Regions from separate parts of the Klebsiella sp. genome, predicted to be linked through region 1. Evidence: predicted binding sites of a transcription regulator. Region 1 holds the regulator's gene; each other region holds the start of a gene.

Region 1 (3,145 bases):
GGTCGGGGTTGTGCCGATCGTTAACCTGGAGTGGATCCAGAAGCTTATCCGCGATACCAGCGAACGCGGCCACTCTCGTGAAGCGGTGATGGATTCCGTCGTTCGCTCGATGGAAGATTACATCAACTTCATCACCCCGCAGTTTTCACGCACTCACCTCAACTTCCAGCGCGTACCTACGGTGGATACGTCCAATCCATTTGCAGCCAAAGCAATCCCATCGCTGGATGAAAGCTTTGTCGTTATCCATTTTCGCAACTTACAGAATATCGATTTCCCCTGGCTACTGGCGATGCTTCAGGGCTCGTTTATCTCGCATATGAACACGCTAGTGGTACCGGGAGGGAAAATGGGGCTGGCCATGGAGCTTATCATGGCACCATTGGTCGAGCGGCTAATGGAAGGCAGGAAAATCAACTAACAAAAAACCCCGGTAGCGCAGCGCATGCCGGGGCGACGAGTTCGCGCAGTTCGGCTTATCCCTCGATCACTTCATAAGAGTGAGTTATGTTTACTGCTTTCTCCAGCATCAGCGCCACCGAGCAATATTTTTCCGCCGATAGGTCAACTGCGCGAGAAACGGCAGCATCTTTCAGCTCCTTACCAGTCACGATAAAATGCAGATTAATATGGGTAAACAGACGCGGTGCTTCCTCGCGACGCTCAGAAGTCAGCTTAACTTCGCAGTTAGTGACGTTATGGCGCCCCTTCTGCAGGATAGAAACCACGTCAATTGCACTGCATCCGCCCGCCGCCATCAGTACCATTTCCATCGGGCTTGGCGCTTTATCCCCGGAATTACCGTCCATCAGAATCTGGTGACCAGAAGCCGACTCACCAATGAAGGTTAACCCTTCAACCCATTTCACTCGCGCTTGCATAAATTTAACTCCAGGGCTGTAATTTTCCTGACAGATTACGCGCACATAACAATTCTCGCAACGGAAGGCGACCTAGGTCATGCTGAAGCGAGACACCAGGAGACACGCGGCGAAAGCTATGCTAAAACAATCGGGATGCTACAGTAATACATTGATGTACTGCATGTATGCAGAGGAGTTCACATTACAGGCTGCAGAAAATTTTCAGCCAGATTCCCAGGTATAGGGATTTAATACGATTGCATGCCCGGATGCCGTGTAGTGTCGGCGCCCGGAGATAGCTTATAACAGAGGATAACCGCGCATGGTGCTTGGCAAACCGCAAACAGACCCTACCCTTGAATGGTTCTTGTCTCATTGCCACATTCATAAGTACCCCTCAAAAAGCACGCTGATCCACCAGGGTGAGAAAGCAGAAACGTTGTACTACATCGTTAAAGGCTCCGTGGCTGTACTCATCAAGGATGAAGAAGGTAAAGAGATGATCCTCTCTTACCTCAACCAGGGCGATTTCATCGGTGAATTAGGCCTGTTTGAAGAAGGTCAGGAACGTAGTGCATGGGTACGTGCGAAAACCGCATGTGAAGTGGCCGAAATCTCCTACAAAAAATTCCGTCAGCTAATCCAGGTTAACCCGGACATCCTGATGCGTCTCTCTTCGCAAATGGCACGTCGCCTGCAGGTTACGTCAGAGAAAGTCGGTAACCTCGCCTTCCTTGACGTTACCGGCCGTATCGCTCAGACGCTGCTGAACCTGGCAAAACAGCCTGATGCGATGACCCACCCGGACGGCATGCAAATTAAAATTACCCGTCAGGAAATCGGTCAGATCGTTGGATGCTCCCGCGAAACCGTTGGCCGTATCCTGAAAATGCTGGAAGATCAAAACCTGATCTCCGCGCACGGCAAAACTATCGTCGTCTACGGTACCCGTTAAGTCGGCAAAACGGCGTATTGCATGGCAATACGCCGTTTTTGTTTCCCCCTCATGTGGCGCAGGCTGATTTACCACCCGGAAGTCAACTACGCACTGCGGCAAACGCTGGTGTTGTGTCTGCCGGTCGCAGTTGGACTTATTCTCGGACATTTACAGCAGGGCTTACTTTTTTCCCTGGTACCAGCCTGTTGCAACATTGCCGGTCTGGACACACCACATAAGCGCTTCTTTAAACGCCTGATTATTGGCGGCTGCCTGTTTGCTGGCTGTAGCCTGATTGTCCAGCTCCTGCTGCAACGCGAGATCCCTCTACCGCTTATTCTCACTGGCCTGGCGCTCATCCTCGGCGTTACTGCCGAAATCAGTTCACTGCACGCAAGACTCCTCCCCGCCTCGCTTATCGCAGCGATTTTTACACTAAGTCTCGCGGGCAACATGCCAATCTGGGAACCACTGCTAATCTACGCGCTCGGCACATTATGGTATGGCGTCTTTAACTGGTTCTGGTTTTGGCTATGGCGCGAACAACCGCTGCGCGAGTCGCTGAGCCTGCTCTACCGCGAACTGGCTAACTATTGCGAGGCCAAATACAGCCTGCTGACCCAGCATACGGACCCGGCCACCTCGCTGCCGCCGCTACTTAACCGCCAGCAGAAAGTGGTTGATCTGATTACCCAGTGTTACCAGCAGATGCATATGCTGGCGGCCAATCAACGCAACGACCACAAACGTCTGTTGCGCGCTTTTCAGGTGGGGTTGGATTTACAGGAGCATATCTCCGTTAGCCTGCATCAGCCGGAAGAAGTGCAGAAACTGGTGGAACGCAGTCACGCAGAAGCAGTGATTCGCTGGAATGCGCAAACCGTTGCCGCCCGCCTGCGTGAGTTGGCGGACGATCTTCTCTACCATCGTTACCCACAGCGCTTTCAGATGGATAAACAGATCGGCGCGCTGGAAAAAATTGCCTGGCAACATCCGGATAACCCGGTCGGCCAGTTCTGCGCCTGGCACTTCAGCCGTATAGCCCGGGTTCTGCGTACCCAGCGTCCTCTGTACACGCGTAACTTGATGGCGGATAAAACCCGACGTTTACCCCTGCTGCCAGCGCTGAGAAGCTACCTGTCGTTTAAATCTCCGGCGTTACGCAACGCCGCGCGCATCAGCGTAATGCTGAGCGCCGCCAGCCTGATGGGCAGCGCATTGCATCTGCCGAAACCCTACTGGATCCTGATGACGGTGCTTTTCGTGACGCAAAACGGCTACGGCGCGACGCGAGTGCGCATTGTTCACCGGGCGGCTGGAACGATTGCCGGACTGGTTATCGCCG
Region 2 (3,145 bases), on a different contig from region 1:
TCATTCAGCTTTTCCGCTATCTGTTCAATAAGTCGTTGCGGCAGGACGGAGGCTTGAATAATGGTGTTGGTCTGCATATCAAAGGTTAACAGACCGTCGCTGAATACGCCCGGGCAGGAAAACTTAGCATCGCCCAACAGCATTTTGACTGAGCTTAACGTTCTGCCGGTGGCGCAAGTAAACAGAACGCCATTTTTAGCGAAGTTGCCAATGGCTTCGCGGGTATAGGCGGAAAGTTTTCCTTCTTTGTTTAGCAGGGTACCGTCAAGATCGCTGATATAAAGGGTTTTCTTTATTTTAGTCATCGGCATATACCGTCATTGAAAACTGATAGAATTTGGGATTCATGGTGGAGAAACTCTTCAATTGCTGAGTTTATCACTTAAGCTGGTTAAAACCTCTCCCCATGTCAGTGAATCGCTATCGTTAACCGGTATATCAAAGAGTTAGCGCACAGTTAGCAGGCAGGTAAGATGCTCTCATCACCGCGTTGCCGTTTCCTGCCAGCGTCATGTATTGTATGATACGTATAGGGCATATTTTTAACATGACGGGAAATCTATGGACACCGGACTCTATATTAAAGAGAACTTTCGCTTCAATGATGATGCCGGACCATCAATGTACTCTCAGATCGCCTCTTTTATCCGGCATCAGATTCGACTTGGCGTGTTCCGGGTGAATGACAAAATGGTGACTGAAAACGAACTATGTGACATCCTGAAAATCAGCCGAACCACTGTCAGGCTGGCAATGAATGAGCTGCTGGATGAGGGGCTTATCGTTCGTCAGCGCGGGAAAGGTTCATTTATTGCCGACAAGAAAATTAACCGCAAATTAAACTCGCTGTATAACTTTACCGACAGCATGCGCGAGCAGGGAATTAAACCCCGCTCGGTGGTGTTGCAATCCGCCATTGTTGAAGCCGATGAGGTTGTCGCCAACAAATTAAATCTTCCGGAAGGCCAGAGAAAAGTCTTTTTGCTTAGGCGTGTTCGCTACGGCGACGATACGCCTCTACTGCTTGAAACAACGGCGATTCCTTATAATCTTTGTCAGGGTATAGAGCAGCATGATTTTGAAGTGGGCTCACTCTATGACGTGCTGAAAAACCAGTATGGCCTGAATATCGCCCATGCGACGGAAAATATTGATGCCATCATCATTAATAAACCGGCGGCGCACCATCTACAGTGCCACGATAAAGTGATGGCGGGATATCAGATAGAACGTATTTCCTTCCTCGAAACGGGGTTTGTCTTTGAATACACCACATCGGTAACCCGGGCCGATAAATGCAGCTTCAGGATCGATCTTTTCAATGCTAATCAGAATGCGGGCAAGTCGCGAATCGATTTTTCCCGTCAGCTAAAACGCTAGGGCCGCTCCGGCCCTTTCTTTTTCTCTGCCAATTATCTCCGTCATACATTCTGCGCTAACTTGCGGCGTGCTTCCATTTTTCACCTTTTCTCTCGCGCGCGTTGCAAAAATTCGATCTGGATCAACTCATAGCCGGCATCATATATTGCATGATATGTATCATACAAATGATACAAAATGCCACTTAAAAGGAACTATGCTATGAAACCGAATAAAAAAGCCGCAGATATGACCCCCGCAGAACTGGGCCAGTACATTGACCAGTCGGTGCTGAAACCTGAGTTTACCCTGCAAGAAGTCCGCAAATACATTCAGGAAGGGATTGATTACAAATGCAAAACGGTCTGCATCAACCCTGCTTATCTGGACGTTGCCCGTGAGTTGTGTAAAGGCACGGGAACAGGCATCTGCGTGGTCTGCGATTTCCCATTTGGCAACTCGTCTACTGCTTCAAAAGCCGCGCAGGCCGACATTATCTGTCAGCAGGGTGATGTAGAAGACCTGGATATTGTCGCTAACTACGGCTTTATCCGCAGCGGTATGTGGGAAGAGTTTGAAAAGGATATTCGTGCGGTTGTAGACGTTGCCCACCGCTACGGCTCGCTGGTTAAAGTGATTTTTGAAACAGATGCGCTCACTGCCGAGCAGGTGGCAAAAGCAACCGAATATGCCTGCCGCGCTGGTGTTGATTTTGTGAAAACCTCAACCGGCTTCTATACCGGCGGGGAAAGCAAAGGGGCAACGCCTGAAATTATTGCCGTCATGATGAAGGCAGCAGAAGGTCGCTGCAAGGTCAAAGGCTCTGGTTGCATTCGCACCCGCGAACACTTCCTGCAACTGATTGATATGGGCATCGACCGGATGGGGATTGGCTACCGTTCCACTCCGGAAGTGCTGGGCCTGAGCGCTCAGAGCAGCAGCGTCGATTCAAAAAGTTCTTACTAATTGCCCGCCTGGGATGCCGTTGGCAATCCCGGGCCTGTTTGTATATAGAAAATTCCCCGCTAGTGAGCTGTCCCCAAAAATTGGATATCTAATGGGCACACTGTTCGCCTGTCGATTATCGTTCACTACATTCAGCGGAACGTACCAGTTTCATCTGTAGCGATCTCGGATAAAGATGTTTTCGAGGTGTAAAAGAGTGCATTTATTCCCTTTTTTTTTGTGATTCAAATCACCATTTGAAATTGAATTGTTATTTATCAATCAGTTAGTGATGTTATCCTTTGATTGGTGGAGAACAATTTTCTCCATTTTTGCCTTATTAGAGGGAAAATAGGTAAGATTTTCTTCCCCGCCTAATATACATTTTAACTGTGGTTGAAGGATAACAATCATGATGTTCACAACCCAATGGCTATTTATTTTTAGCCATTAAGCGGAGTTTTGGCTGCTGTTTTATTCGCCAGCTTCGGAAGCAGCGTAAATATAGCTCACGATATTTTATGACTAATAATAGTTTGAGTGTACCCTATGAAAACAAGAACTAAAGATATTGCTACCCTGGCAGTTCATGCAGGAAGCCAGTCCGACCCGGTAAACAATGCCATATTTACACCAATAGTTACGGCTAGCTCATTTATACAACCCAACCTTCACGAAGGTGGTGATTTTTGTTATTCCCGTGTTTCTAACCCAACGCGTAAAGCTTATGAATCTGCCCTTGCTGAACTGGAAGGGGGGATTTATGCCACCGCTACGGCATCGGGAATGGCCGCCACGAATATTGTGATGGAACTATTGCCAAAAGATGCCCATATTATCG
Region 3 (3,145 bases), on a different contig from region 1:
TTTCTGCACGCGGTGCAGGGCGCGCTCACAGGTGTCCAGATCGGACAGCGCCAGTTCGGTGTTGATAACTTCGATATCGTCAGCCGGATCCACTTTATTGTTAACGTGGATAATGTTGTCGTTTTCAAAGCAGCGCACCACGTGACCGATAGCTTCAGTTTCACGAATGTTGGTCAGAAACTGGTTACCCAGACCTTCGCCTTTAGACGCGCCTTTTACCAGACCTGCGATATCGACGAATTCCATGGTGGTTGGCAGGATACGCTGTGGTTTGACGATTTCAGCCAGTTTGTCCAGACGCGGATCGGGCATCGGAACGACACCGGTGTTCGGCTCGATGGTACAGAAGGGGAAGTTGGCCGCTTCAATACCCGCTTTGGTGAGCGCATTGAACAGGGTGGATTTGCCGACGTTGGGCAAACCGACGATACCGCATTTGAATCCCATGATTTAAATCACCTTAATCTTTGGATAATCAACCTGTTACAGTGAGCAGATTGTAGAAAAGTAAATAGCTTTGCCTATTATACACCGTGCGCGGCAAAAATTCCGCACGTCGACCGGTTATTGCGCTTTAAAAGCGTGCAATCGGTTGGTTGCTTTGGTGAGACCCTCTTTCAGCCAAACTTCGGTACAACGCACCGCTTCGTCAACAGCTTCATCAATGAGTTTCTGTTCGCTAACGGGCGGTTTCCCCAAAACAAAACCGACAACTTTATTTTTATCGCCCGGATGACCGATTCCCACACGTAAGCGGTGAAAGTTCGGGTTATTACCCAGTTTGTTGATGATGTCTTTCAGGCCATTATGGCCGCCATGGCCGCCGCCAAGTTTGAATTTAGCTACGCCGGGCGGCAGGTCGAGCTCATCATGGGCCACCAGAATTTCATCTGGATTGATGCGAAAGAAGGTTGCCATTGCCGATACGGCTTTACCGCTAAGATTCATAAAGGTGGTGGGTACCAGCAGACGAACATCTTCACCAGCAAGGTTAATCCGTGAGGTGTAGCCGAAGAATTTGCTCTCTTCGCGCAGCGGTGCGCGGTTGCGCTCAGCTAATAAATCTACATACCAGGCACCGGCGTTATGTCGGGTCGCTGCGTATTCAGCGCCGGGATTCGCCAGGCCGACAATCAATTTTATGGTCACTTTTCTGTCCTGAATGGGTCGTTCTCTGGCGCGTAGTGTACTGTCTGCGCGCGCAGTTGACAAAATTCTGCCAGCGAAACGCTGCGTGTCATGATGGTTTCGGGTTTGAACAATTAGAATTTGATGTAGTTCAGTAGGTTATTTGTAAACTTTTGTTGGTTTGATGTTCGCTTATGTGATCGTCCACGCAATCGCCTTATTGGTCATTGTCTATACTATACCTACAAGATTTGGGGATATTCCCATGCAACCCAAGGTTCCGGAGGTGACATATGAAACGCAGAAACGCTTCGTTACTCGGTAATGTGCTGATGGGGTTGGGGTTGGTCGTCATGGTTGTCGGCGTTGGTTACTCTATTCTAAACCAGCTTCCGCAGCTTGACCTGCCGCAGTTTTTTGCGCATGGCGCAATCTTAAGCATTTTTGTCGGCGCGGTTCTGTGGCTGGCAGGTGCGCGTATCGGCGGCCATGAACAGGTCAGCGACAGATATTGGTGGGTTCGTCACTACGACAAACGCTGCCGCCGCGATCAGCATCGCCACAGCTGAGTGAATTCCATTCCGCCAGCCGTTCATGACGGCTGGTGCGTTCTATCATAGCCTGGGCAGGCTATTCCTCTATTGTTGTCTAAATTCCCTTTCCGTTACCCTTTTCGAATACTACGGCGCGATCCAAATTCGTATACTTAGCACTTGACCCTGACGTAACGTCAGACAGCAGAGTGGCGTCACTGGTAAACGAAAGGAGCAGTCATGTTAATTCAGGTGGGAGAACTGGCGAAGCGTGCCGGAATAACCGTTCGCACGCTACATCACTATGAACAAACAGGATTGCTGACCCCTTCAGCCAGAAGCGCGGCGGGTTACCGGCTATACAATCTGGCGGCCGTTCAGCGGCTGCATATGATCAAGGTGTTGGCTCAGGCCGGGCTGGAACTCGCCACTATTAAGGACTATCTCGCCAGGGATGCTTTCTCGCTGTCTGACCTGCTGGTCAAGCAGATAACCACTCTTGATCGGCAGCTACAAACCATCTCAACGCTACGCGAACGGCTGGCGCTGCTGCGCGATGAGTTAGACAGGGGAAGCGACCCCGATCTGGAGTCCTGGCTACAGATGCTGGAGCTAATGAAAATGTACGATCGCTGGTTTAGTCAACAGGAACTACAGGTGCTGCCGTTCGCGGAGCAGGATGAGCAACGTAATCAAGCCTGGCGGGCGCTGGTTAATGAAGTTCAGGGATTAATGCGCAAGCAATGCCCGGCAGATGCCCCTCAGGCGATGAGTCTGGCGACACGCTGGATGGAACAGTTAGAGCAGGATACCGCCGGACGACCTGAATTTTTGACCCGGCTGAATGAAATGCATGCCGCCGAACCACAGATGTGCGAACAAACCGGCGTTACCCCGCAGATCATTGATTTTATCACTCACGCTTTTGCGGAAAGTAAGCTGGAGATCTGGGCGCGCTATCTGAACGCCGAGGAGCTGGCGTTTACCCGGCAGCACTATTTCGATCGGCTGATGGAATGGCCGGCGCTGGTGGCCGATCTGCATTATGCGTGTCGCGAACAGCTGAAACCAGCTTCATCGCAAGGACAGCATCTTGCACAACGCTGGCTGGCGTTGTTTCAATCTTACGCCGGAGATAACCCGCAAACTCAACAGAAATTTCGCAACGCGATGGAGCAGGAGCCGCATTTGATGAAGGGAACGTGGATGACTCCGGAGGTGCTTGCCTGGCTTCAGCAGGCTATAGGGGTGATGATGCGGCAGGCACAGGGGCCTGCCGCCAGGTAATTAAATGTCCGCCAGCGCGGCGTTACGATCCGGGTAAAAGCTCAGGCGACCCGCAATCGGTTTAACGCCTGCGCGCGCCAAAGTACGCAGCGGTTGAAACTCGAGGTTAGAGACGCGCAGCTCACAGCCTTCCGGCAGCTTATTGACAAAGCGCTGGAAGGCATCAAGCCCACCTGCATCCAGCACCGGCACCGCAT

The links. Region 1 encodes CRP, which controls carbon source genes, mostly activating them, when cyclic AMP is high. Its sites were predicted from a motif close to ATGTGANNNNNNTCACAT; they were not measured.
Region 2: a site for CRP is predicted at 1,490-1,507, ahead of deoC (deoxyribose-phosphate aldolase). Genes of this name have one in related genera too.
Region 3: a site for CRP is predicted at 1,378-1,395, ahead of pth (aminoacyl-tRNA hydrolase). Genes of this name have one in related genera too.

The regions. Positions count from the first base shown of each region.
Region 1 is NZ_JAPUEW010000079.1:18,276-21,420, forward strand. It holds gene QVF11_RS23380 (phosphoribulokinase) at 1-421, shown strand, start outside; gene QVF11_RS23385 (OsmC family protein) at 477-881, opposite strand; gene crp (cAMP-activated global transcriptional regulator CRP) at 1,186-1,818, shown strand; gene QVF11_RS23395 (YccS/YhfK family putative transporter) at 1,870-3,145, shown strand, end outside.
Region 2 is NZ_JAPUEW010000042.1:67,486-70,630, forward strand. It holds gene QVF11_RS12260 (HAD-IIB family hydrolase) at 1-305, opposite strand, end outside; gene QVF11_RS12265 (GntR family transcriptional regulator) at 562-1,380, shown strand; gene deoC (deoxyribose-phosphate aldolase) at 1,582-2,325, shown strand; gene QVF11_RS12275 (trans-sulfuration enzyme family protein) at 2,854-3,145, shown strand, end outside.
Region 3 is NZ_JAPUEW010000041.1:193,309-196,453, forward strand. It holds gene ychF (redox-regulated ATPase YchF) at 1-447, opposite strand, end outside; gene pth (aminoacyl-tRNA hydrolase) at 565-1,149, opposite strand; gene ychH (stress-induced protein YchH) at 1,422-1,697, shown strand; gene QVF11_RS11740 (MerR family transcriptional regulator) at 1,902-2,948, shown strand; gene dauA (C4-dicarboxylic acid transporter DauA) at 2,949-3,145, opposite strand, start outside.